DNA from 4 places in the Streptomyces sp. NPDC007095 genome. Region 3 is predicted to be linked to each of the others. Evidence: riboswitches for the same ligand, from Rfam matches in the RefSeq annotation. Region 3 holds a riboswitch; each other region holds the start of a gene.

Region 1 (2,193 bases), on a different contig from region 3:
CGTGGCCGTCTGGAGCGGCCGGTACGCCCTGCGGAGCGACCGGACGCGCCCGCCGCGCCCGAAGGAACGCAGGGCACCGCCGCCGCGGCGCCCCTTCCTCCTCATGAACCCGCACTCCGGAGGCGGCAAGGTGGCGAAGTTCGGGCTGCGGGAGAAGGCGGAGCGGCTCGGCGCGCAGGTCGTGCTGCTCGACCCGGAGAAGCACCAGGACGTCACCGCGCTGGCCCGGGCCGCCGTCGCGGACGGCGCGGATCTGCTGGGCGTCGCCGGCGGTGACGGTACCCAGGCGCTGGTAGCGGCCGTCGCCGCCGAACACGGTCTGCCGTTCCTGGTGGTCTGCGCCGGCACCCGCAATCACTTCGCCATGGACCTCGGCCTCGACCGCGACGACCCGGCGACCTGCCTGGACGCCCTCACCGACGGCGTCGAACTCCGCGTGGACCTCGGCTTCGCCGGCGGCCATCCGTTCGTCAACAACGCCTCCTTCGGCGCGTACGCGGCGGTCGTGCAGAGTCCCGCGTACCGCGACGACAAGATCGGCACCATCCTGGACCTCCTGCCCGACCTGCTCACCCGCCAGCGCGGGCCGCGACTGACCGCCCGCGCCGGCGACACGACGCTCGACGCCCCGCAGGCCGTACTGGTGAGCAACAACCCCTACCGCACCAACGATCCGGCCGGTCTCGGCCGCCGCGAACGGCTCGACTCCGGGCTGCTCGGTGTCCTCGGCATCACGGTGGACAGCGCGGCCGAGGCCGCCGCGCTCGTACTGGACCCCGCGCCGGACGGACTCGCGGTCCTGACCACCCGTGTGGTGGTCATCGACGCCGACCGCGCGGAAGTCGAGGCCGGCATCGACGGCGAGGCTCTGGTCCTGCCCGCCCCGGTCCACTGCCGCGTCGAACCCGGCGCCCTGCGCGTCCGCGTCCCGAAGGGACGGCCCGGTGTACCCGAGGCCCAACCTCCCTTGGACTGGCGCCGGTTGCGGACGCTGGCGGCGACCATGGGGCGAACGGCGGTCGTGCGACATCCTGGTCGCAGCCGGAACGCGTAGACGAAGGTCACAATTACATATCGGACAGTTCGCGCTCCAATCTTCACACCAGGCACACAAATTGGCTAAGTTGGCGGCAGGCCGCACGACTCCCTCCGGCGAACCTCGCCGGGTCGCGCGACCTCCGCCGAATCCGATGCCCCTGTGGCAACCGGAACCAGGACCCAACCGACCTTGGGGTGAATCGGCCCGACTGCCCACTCGGGCAGGGCCGTAGGGCATGCCTTCCGGAATCTTCCGCCCGAACCCGACGGCCGACCCGGTAGGCGGAGTACGGAAGGAGTACGGCTCCCATGGCGCCGGAACGAACCCCGCGCCCTGGAGGCGGCAGCCTCCCTGGCATGCCCGACTCCGCACGCGCGACGGCCGCCCTCAGTGGCGCGGACGGTCCTAGCCGCGAGGAGGTGCAGCAGCGGATCAGCTCCCTCTACGACCAGGCCGAGAACGCCGTCGGGTTCGTCAACGGGACCCGCGCGATGACCACAGGGAGCCGAGGCCGCGTCAACCCGGCGCCGGAAACCGCGCGCAGGCGCCGCGACCCCGCCCTCGACGACATCACCAAGACCTGGTTCGACGCGGCGCGCACGCAGCTGGGTCCGTCCGCGCCGGCCAGGCTGCCGGCCGACCGGATGCCGAACCGCCGAGCCGAGGCGTGGCCCACGGGCCCGGCGAAGCGGCCGGAGGACGGGCTCACCAACCGCGGGCGGGAGTTGACCGCCCGCCCCGTTCTGGAGTTGACCGCAGGCCCCTCCGCCGAGGCGGCCGCCGGACCCGTGGCCGAGTTGACGGCCAGGGCCGTCACCGCGCTGCCGGCCGCGCCGGAGCCCGCGCCACAACCTGCGCAGGAGGCCGCCACGGCCCTGCTGCCCGCGGTGCCCGCGGTGCCCGCCGGGCCGGGGCAGTCCTCGTTGAAGACGTCCAAGGAGAAGATCCAGCGAAAGCTGGCGCTGGCCCGTGAGCTGGTGTCCAAACATGCCGCACAGTGGAACCCCGGGCCCGCGGCGGTCGAGTCACGTCCGGCCGAGGGTGCCTGGCCCACCCCGGAGGATCAGGCTCGCAACCAGGCCGCGGCGGAGTGGCAGCGACAGCAGTCGACCGCGCTCGGCCCGGACATGTCCCTCGGCGCCGGGATGCAGTTC
Region 2 (2,193 bases), on a different contig from region 3:
CGCTCGGCGACTGGACCGGCTCGTCCGCCGAGCCGCGCCCCGTGCCGCCGGTGACCGCCGACGACACCGGCCGTGTGATCATCGTGGACCGCCCCGGCGCGGTCCAGACGCAGCTGCTCATCGGCCGCGTCGGCGCCGACCGGCACGACCGTGTGTGGCCCGCCCAGGTGCTCGGCACGTACTGCCTCGGCGGCACCCTCACCTCGCGCCTGGACCGAGTCCTGCGCGAGGAAAAGGGCTACACCTACGGTGTGCGGGCGTTCGGCCAGGTCCTGCGTGCCGCCCCGGACGGAACCGGTATCGCGATGCTCGCCATCAGCGGCTCCGTGGACACTCCGAACACCGGCCCGGCGCTGGACGACCTCTGGAAGGTGCTGCGCACCCTCGCCGCCGAGGGCCTGACGGACGCCGAGCGCGACATCGCCGTACAGAACCTGGTGGGGGTGGCGCCCCTCAAGTTCGAGACCGCGGCGGCCGTGGCGGGCACGCTCGCGGACCAGGTCGAGCAGTACCTGCCGGACGACTACCAGGCGACGCTGTACCAGCAGCTCGCCGCGACCGGCACCGTGGAGGCCACCGCGGCCGCCGTGAGCGCCTTCCCGGTGGACCGTCTGGTGACCGTCCTTGTCGGCGACGCCGCGCACATCCAGGAGCCCGTCAAGGCCCTCGGAATCGGTGAAGTGACCGTCGTTCCGGCGGAGTAGGGGTTCGGCGGAGCAGCGGCTCAGTAGAAGCCGGCTGGAAGCCGAGCCGCACGCGGAGCGGAAGAGCGTGACTCCGTAGGGCCCGGGTGACTGAAGAGTCGCCCGGGCCCCTTTTTGCTCGGATTTCCGCTCGGATTCCGCTTGGACTTCATCCCCAAGATGTCCGTATTGGTAGGGAGGTTGCCCGTCTGCCCTGTGGCATGCACTACAAAAACCGTGATCCGTTTGTTGATTGAAAGACGCCCCGTCTAGCGTCGGGGCGGCTGTTCGTCAGGCAGTGCGCCGCGCCCGCGGCACCGGACAGTCATCGCCGAGTCCCCGTACGGCGCGAGCCAGGGGAGCCGGGGACCCATACGCAGTCCCTGGGGTGAATCGGACGCCCTCCCTGGAGGGGGTCCGTAGGAGACCTTCCTGCTCCGAACCCGTCAGCTAACCCGGTAGGCGAGAGGGAAGGAAAGGATCAGCCCCTACATGGCGTTCACCTGTGGCCCCGGGAAACACCGCCGTCCGAGCCGCGTGAAGCGCTCCACCACGAACGCCGTCGGCGTCGCCGCGCTCACCACCACCGGTGTCATCGGAACCCTGGCCGCCCCGGCGCTCGCCGCGGACGCCTCCGTCGAGCAGACCGGGCTGACCCAGGCCGTCACCCTCGGCGACAGGGTCGCCGCCCAGATTGACGCGCAGGCCGCCGCCCAGCAGCGCGCCGCCGACGAGGCAGCGGCACGCAAGAAGGCCGAAGAAGCCGCGCGCAAGAAGGCCGCCGAGGAGGCGAAGAAGGAGCGCGAGGCCAAGGAGCGTGCCGCCCGCGCCGCCGAGCGCAAGCGCCTCAACACCTTCGTCCTGCCGATCACCGGCTCGTACATCTCCACCGGCTACAAGACCGGCGGCAGCCTCTGGTCCTCGGGCAGCCACACCGGCGTCGACTTCCACGCCGCCTCCGGGACCCCGGTCCACGCGGTCGGCTCCGGCACGGTCGTCACGGCCGGCTGGGGTGGTGCCTACGGCAACCAGATCGTCCTGAAGATGCACGACGGCACCTACACGATGTACGGCCACCTGTCGTCCATCGGCGTCTCCGTGGGGCAGACGGTCACCCCGGGCCAGCAGATCGGCCTTTCCGGCTCCACCGGGAACACCACCGGGCCGCACCTCCACTTCGAGGCCCGCACGACGGCGGAGTACGGCTCCGACATGGACCCGGTCGCCTACCTCCGCTCGCACGGCGTGAACGTCTGACGCTCGCGCGGCGTGATCCTCCGACGCTCGGACGGTGTGATCCTCTGCCGCTCGCGCACCCTGGACGTCCGACGACCGGCGTCAACACTTCCGAAGCCCCGGCTCCCCACAGCCGGGGCTTCGTCGTTTCGAACGACTGTCTGTCCAAAAAATATCCATGGATTCCGGCCCGCCATCGGAAATTCAGGCTCTCTGCAATAGAGTCGCTGAACAAGCGTCAATCGACCGCGTTTCGCGGGGATTAAGGCGGAGG
Region 3 (2,193 bases):
ATGGGCGATGCGGTGGGTGAGCACCCGGGTCTTGCCGGAGCCCGCGCCGGCCACGATGAGCAGCGGGGAGCCGGAGTGCACCACGGCCGCGCGCTGGTTCTCGTTCAGCCCGTCCAGCAGGGCCGCCGGGTCCACGGCGGGGCGGGGCGCGCCGTCACGGTAGTAGGCGTCCCGGCTCGCGGGCACGTCGAAGCGGCCGCCGAACAGGTCGTCCGGAAGCGGCTCCGGCGCCCCGTCCTCGGGCGGCGGCGGGGGCTCTTCCTCGTGGGCCCCGGAAGGCTGGAGGTCCGCCAGAAAGCTGTCATCAAAGAGGCTGCTCATCGCTCTCCGAGTCTAGGCGGCCCCACTGACAACCCGCGGCCACCCTGGAAACCCGACCGGTTTTTCCGCGACCGCGCATGATCTCTTTCCGCGACCGCGCCTGATCCCTTTCCGCCGCTCTTTCCGCCGCGGACGCCGTCACCGTTCAGGATCGTTTCATTACGGTCAGTCACAGTCAGTCCCGATCAAGGGCCCCCAGGATCAAGGTCACGAAAATGTATCGGGCATATCGCACATCAAACTTCACAGAACACTTATGAGTTGGCTAGCGTGCCGGGCAGGCCGCTCGACCCAACCGGCGAACACCGCCGGGCCGTGCGGCCTCCGCCGAGTCCGGTGCGCCCACGTGGCAGCCGGAGCCGGGGACCCAACCGACCTTGGGGTGAATCGGTCCAACCGTCCGCTGGGACAAGGACCGTAGGGCAAACCTTCCGGAATCACCCGCCCGAACCCGACAGCTAACTCGGTAGGCGGATGACGGAAGGAGTCGCCACCTTGGCGTCGCACCGCAAGTGGAGTCCTACGGGTACGCGCATAGCGGGTATACGGACCCCCGCCCTCGCCACGGCGGCCCTCACCTCCGTGGCCCTGCTCTCCCAGACGGCGAACGCCGCGCCCTCGGCCGATGCCAAGCCGAGCGTAGAAGAGGTCGAGAAGAAGGTCGACGACCTCTACCACCAGGCCGAGGCGGCGACCGAGAAGTACAACGCGACCAGGGAGAAGACCGCGCAGCAGCGCAAGCGCGTCGACTCCCTCCTCGACGATGTGGCCCAGCGCACCGAGAAGCTCAACACCGCGCGCGAGGAGCTGGGTTCGTTCGCCGCGGCGCAGTACCGCACCGGGGCCTCCGCCCCCGACACCGCGACCCTCCTGCTGGCCGACAATCCGCAGGACTACTTCGACCAGACCCAGTTGATGGACCGGCTGACCAGCCGCCAGAAGGTGGCCGTCGACGACTACATCACCGAGCAGGCCGCCACCACCAAGAAGCGCGCGGAGGCCTCCCAGAGCCTGCAGACGCTCACCACGACGCAGAGCGCGCTGAGGACGTCCAAGGCCGACGTGCAGCGCAAGCTCGCCGAGGCGCGTGACCTGCTCTCGAAGCTGACCGCCGAGGAGAAGGCGCGGCTCGCGGCGATCGAGAAGAAGAAGCAGGAAGCGGCCGACCGCAAGGCGGCGGAGCTGGCCCAGCAGCAGGCCGCGGCGGAGAAGAAGGCCCAGGAGGCGGCCGCCCAGCAGCAGACGGGTTCCGGCACCTCCGCGACCACTGGCTCCGCCGGCACCTCCGGGAGTTCGGCAACCGACTCCTCGTACACCGCCAAGGCCGACAAGGCCCTCGCCTTCGCCCGCACCCAGATCGGCAAGCCGTACGTCTGGGGCGCGACCGGGCCCGGCTCCTACGACTGTTCCGGCCTCACCCAGGCCGCCTGGAAGGCCGCCGGCGTCACCCTCCCGCGCACCACCTACGACCAGGTGAACGCGGGCACGACCGTCTCGCTCGCCGACATCAAGCCCGGTGACCTCGTCTTCTTCTACGACGACATCAGCCACGTCGGCCTCTACATCGGCAACGGCATGATGATCCACGCCCCCAAGCCGGGCGCGTACGTCCGCGAGGAGTCGATCTTCTACGGCGGTGAGTCGATCATCCACAGCGTGGTGCGTCCGGCCTGACGCCCCGGCGCCCGGCACACGCGCGTGGGGCTCATCGGACTCCACGCGCGCGTGGCCCGCCGCCAACCCGCTCGAAGGTCCTTAGCATCGGGCCCATGTCAGCCATCTCCCCGCCCGGCGCCCGGTGGACCGACCTGCGCACCTGGTGGGCGCAGAGTCCGCCGGGCGCCGGAGCCGCGATCCTGGCCACCGGCATCA
Region 4 (2,193 bases), on a different contig from region 3:
CCATGTTCGACTGGGCCGCCCGGGGGGTCGCCATGGCCAACGCCCATCCGGAGCTGAAGGCGGTGGCCGACGAAGTGACGCTGTCTAACGAGGACGACGGGATCGCGGTGGTACTGGAGCGGTTGTTCCCGTGCCGGACGGATCGGTTCCGGGAGTCCCGAGAGCCCCGGCAGCCGTCCGAGTCTCCTCGGCCCCGTCAGCCCCGGCCGTCGTACCAGCCCTACCGGCCCAGCCAGCCCCACCAGTCCTATCAGTAGGGCCCGTTGACGTTGTCGATCGAGCCGTACTTCGCCGCCGCGTAGTTGCAGGCCGCCGTGATGTTCGCGACCGGGTCGTAGGGGTTCATCGATGTGCCCGGCACGTGGTACGCCTTGAACGTCGGGTCGATGACCTGGAGGAGGCCCTTGGAGGGGATACCGGCCTTGGCGTTGGAGTCCCAGTTGTTGATGGCCAGGGGGTTCCCGGAGGACTCGCGCATGACGTTGCGGTGGATGCCGTTGTAGGTGCCGGGGATCTTGGCGCGGGCCATGATGTCCAGCGAGTGCTTGATCCATCCGTCGAGGTTGTTCGCGTACGTCTTCGCAGAGGCCTTGGTGGCGGTGGGCGCCGAGGCCTTCTTGGTGGGGGTTTGGACCGTTTTGGTGCCCACGGTCAGGGTGAGGCCCGGGCGGAGCGTCGACGGGTCGGGGCCTATGACCGCGCGGTTGGCGACGTACAGCTTCGCCGCGCCACCGCTCGTGGGGTACTTCTGCGCGATCTTGGCCAGGGTGTCGCCCGCGACCACCTTGTACGTGATGAGCTGGACGTCGGTGGTGGTGGCGGCGGTGGGAGCGGCGGCCTGTGCGCAGGTCGCGCCCATGATCGGGAGGACGAGCGTGACTCCGCCCAGTCCCGCGGCGAGGATGCCCCGCGTGAGGATGCTGTGGGTCTTGAAGCTGTGACGTTTGCCTCGTGCGGACATGGCGAATTCCTCTCCGGTGCCTGCGAGGTGAGCTGTCGGGTTCGGGCGGGAGCTGCCCGGCCGCACCGTGTGTGCGACTTCACCCCTAGCCGTTCCGGTGTCCGGATCGGCGGCTTACCTGGGTCCCCCGCTCCTGCCGTGCGTGTGTGGGTGGCTGGGATATTCCGGTCGGCGGCAGGATTGGGCGGTCCGTCCGGATCGACGTGAACGTATGCGAGAGCACATGTCCGGAACAAGCCCTGATTTCCCGGTGTAGATCGCTTTCACCTGCGAAATACATGGGAGAAAATGCCCGATTAATCCGGAACGTGACACTCAACTTGCCTTGTGCAAAGGGGGAGTCGTCAAGGGGGGATAAAGAGTTCACCCCGTATGGGCGTGACCCAACTCACGCGACCAAGCAGAAATAAACCGGCACTGGCGGCAAATCGGACATCAGGCTTCGAGTGTCCCGGCCGGTGAGGCCGCGGGCGGAGCCGGGCGCACCTCCCACGCGGACAGATGCGTGTCGGGGTCGTCGTCGGGGAGCCGGCCGGCGTTGGGCTTGAAGTAGATGCCGTAGGCCCGGTATTCGGGGAGTTCGTGGCACATCAGGTCCGGGTAGGGGCCGAACTCCTGCCCCGCGTAAGCCCTGTTGACCCTCGCCACCGAGTCGGCCCGGGGGATCCCGAAGCGCGTGACCATCTCGTCGGCCATCTCGCGGAAGTACGCGAGCATCCCCTCGTCCAGGGCCATCAGGAACTCACCGGTCCGCGCCGTGCTCCTCGGGGTTGCCCATGACGCCGCCGGGACTCCAGCCCGCCGTCCGGGGGATTCTCCTCTCCCACGTCCGATGGAAGACCACCTCGTTGCCGTCCTTGCGGATCAGCTCGTTCGAGGTGATGAACTCCCGGGCGCCGCAGCTGAGTTCGGAGCGTGCCTCGACCCGGGCCTCCCAGGGCAGCTCCGGGCGGTGCAGACGGATCGACCTCGTCGAGCGGGTGCGGGCGGAGAGCGGGTCCGACTCGTCGATGGTGTACGTGTCCAGGGCGTCCTCCGTGCATTCGAGGCCGTCCGGGTGGACACGGGTGCCGTCCTGGCGAGGGTCGACCTCCACACGCCACTCGCCCCTCGCCACGTCACGGGCGACCAGGCGTTCGGGGCGGGGTTCGTCAAGGGTGGCCGGGGACGTCACTCCCAGGGGGTTCGGACTGCTCCGGCTCCTCGAAGGTGATCCCCGGGTCCGACTCGCG

The links. A riboswitch is a leader RNA that binds a small molecule or an ion and turns the genes downstream of it on or off. The one in region 3 is predicted to bind cyclic di-AMP.
Positions count from the first base shown of each region.
Region 1: linked by a shared signal. The riboswitch ahead of ABZ656_RS14240 (hypothetical protein) and the one ahead of ABZ656_RS03380 (NlpC/P60 family protein) in region 3 are both predicted to bind cyclic di-AMP.
Region 2: linked by a shared signal. The riboswitch ahead of ABZ656_RS32665 (M23 family metallopeptidase) and the one ahead of ABZ656_RS03380 (NlpC/P60 family protein) in region 3 are both predicted to bind cyclic di-AMP.
Region 4: linked by a shared signal. The riboswitch ahead of ABZ656_RS00630 (LysM peptidoglycan-binding domain-containing protein) and the one ahead of ABZ656_RS03380 (NlpC/P60 family protein) in region 3 are both predicted to bind cyclic di-AMP.

Region 1 is NZ_JBEYFS010000034.1:6,240-8,432, forward strand. It holds gene ABZ656_RS14235 (diacylglycerol kinase family protein) at 1-1,054, shown strand, start outside; cyclic di-AMP (ydaO/yuaA leader) riboswitch at 1,170-1,339, shown strand; partial or broken gene ABZ656_RS14240 (hypothetical protein) at 1,396-2,193, shown strand, end outside.
Region 2 is NZ_JBEYFS010000114.1:25,556-27,748, reverse strand. It holds gene ABZ656_RS32670 (pitrilysin family protein) at 1-704, shown strand, start outside; cyclic di-AMP (ydaO/yuaA leader) riboswitch at 1,003-1,163, shown strand; gene ABZ656_RS32665 (M23 family metallopeptidase) at 1,176-1,940, shown strand.
Region 3 is NZ_JBEYFS010000005.1:101,810-104,002, forward strand. It holds gene pcrA (DNA helicase PcrA) at 1-321, opposite strand, end outside; cyclic di-AMP (ydaO/yuaA leader) riboswitch at 637-810, shown strand; gene ABZ656_RS03380 (NlpC/P60 family protein) at 817-1,995, shown strand; gene ABZ656_RS03385 (tellurite resistance/C4-dicarboxylate transporter family protein) at 2,091-2,193, shown strand, end outside.
Region 4 is NZ_JBEYFS010000001.1:116,423-118,615, reverse strand. It holds gene ABZ656_RS00635 (HAD family hydrolase) at 1-257, shown strand, start outside; gene ABZ656_RS00630 (LysM peptidoglycan-binding domain-containing protein) at 251-961, opposite strand; cyclic di-AMP (ydaO/yuaA leader) riboswitch at 966-1,127, opposite strand; gene ABZ656_RS00625 (hypothetical protein) at 1,397-1,696, opposite strand; partial or broken gene ABZ656_RS00620 (CocE/NonD family hydrolase) at 1,704-2,193, opposite strand, start outside.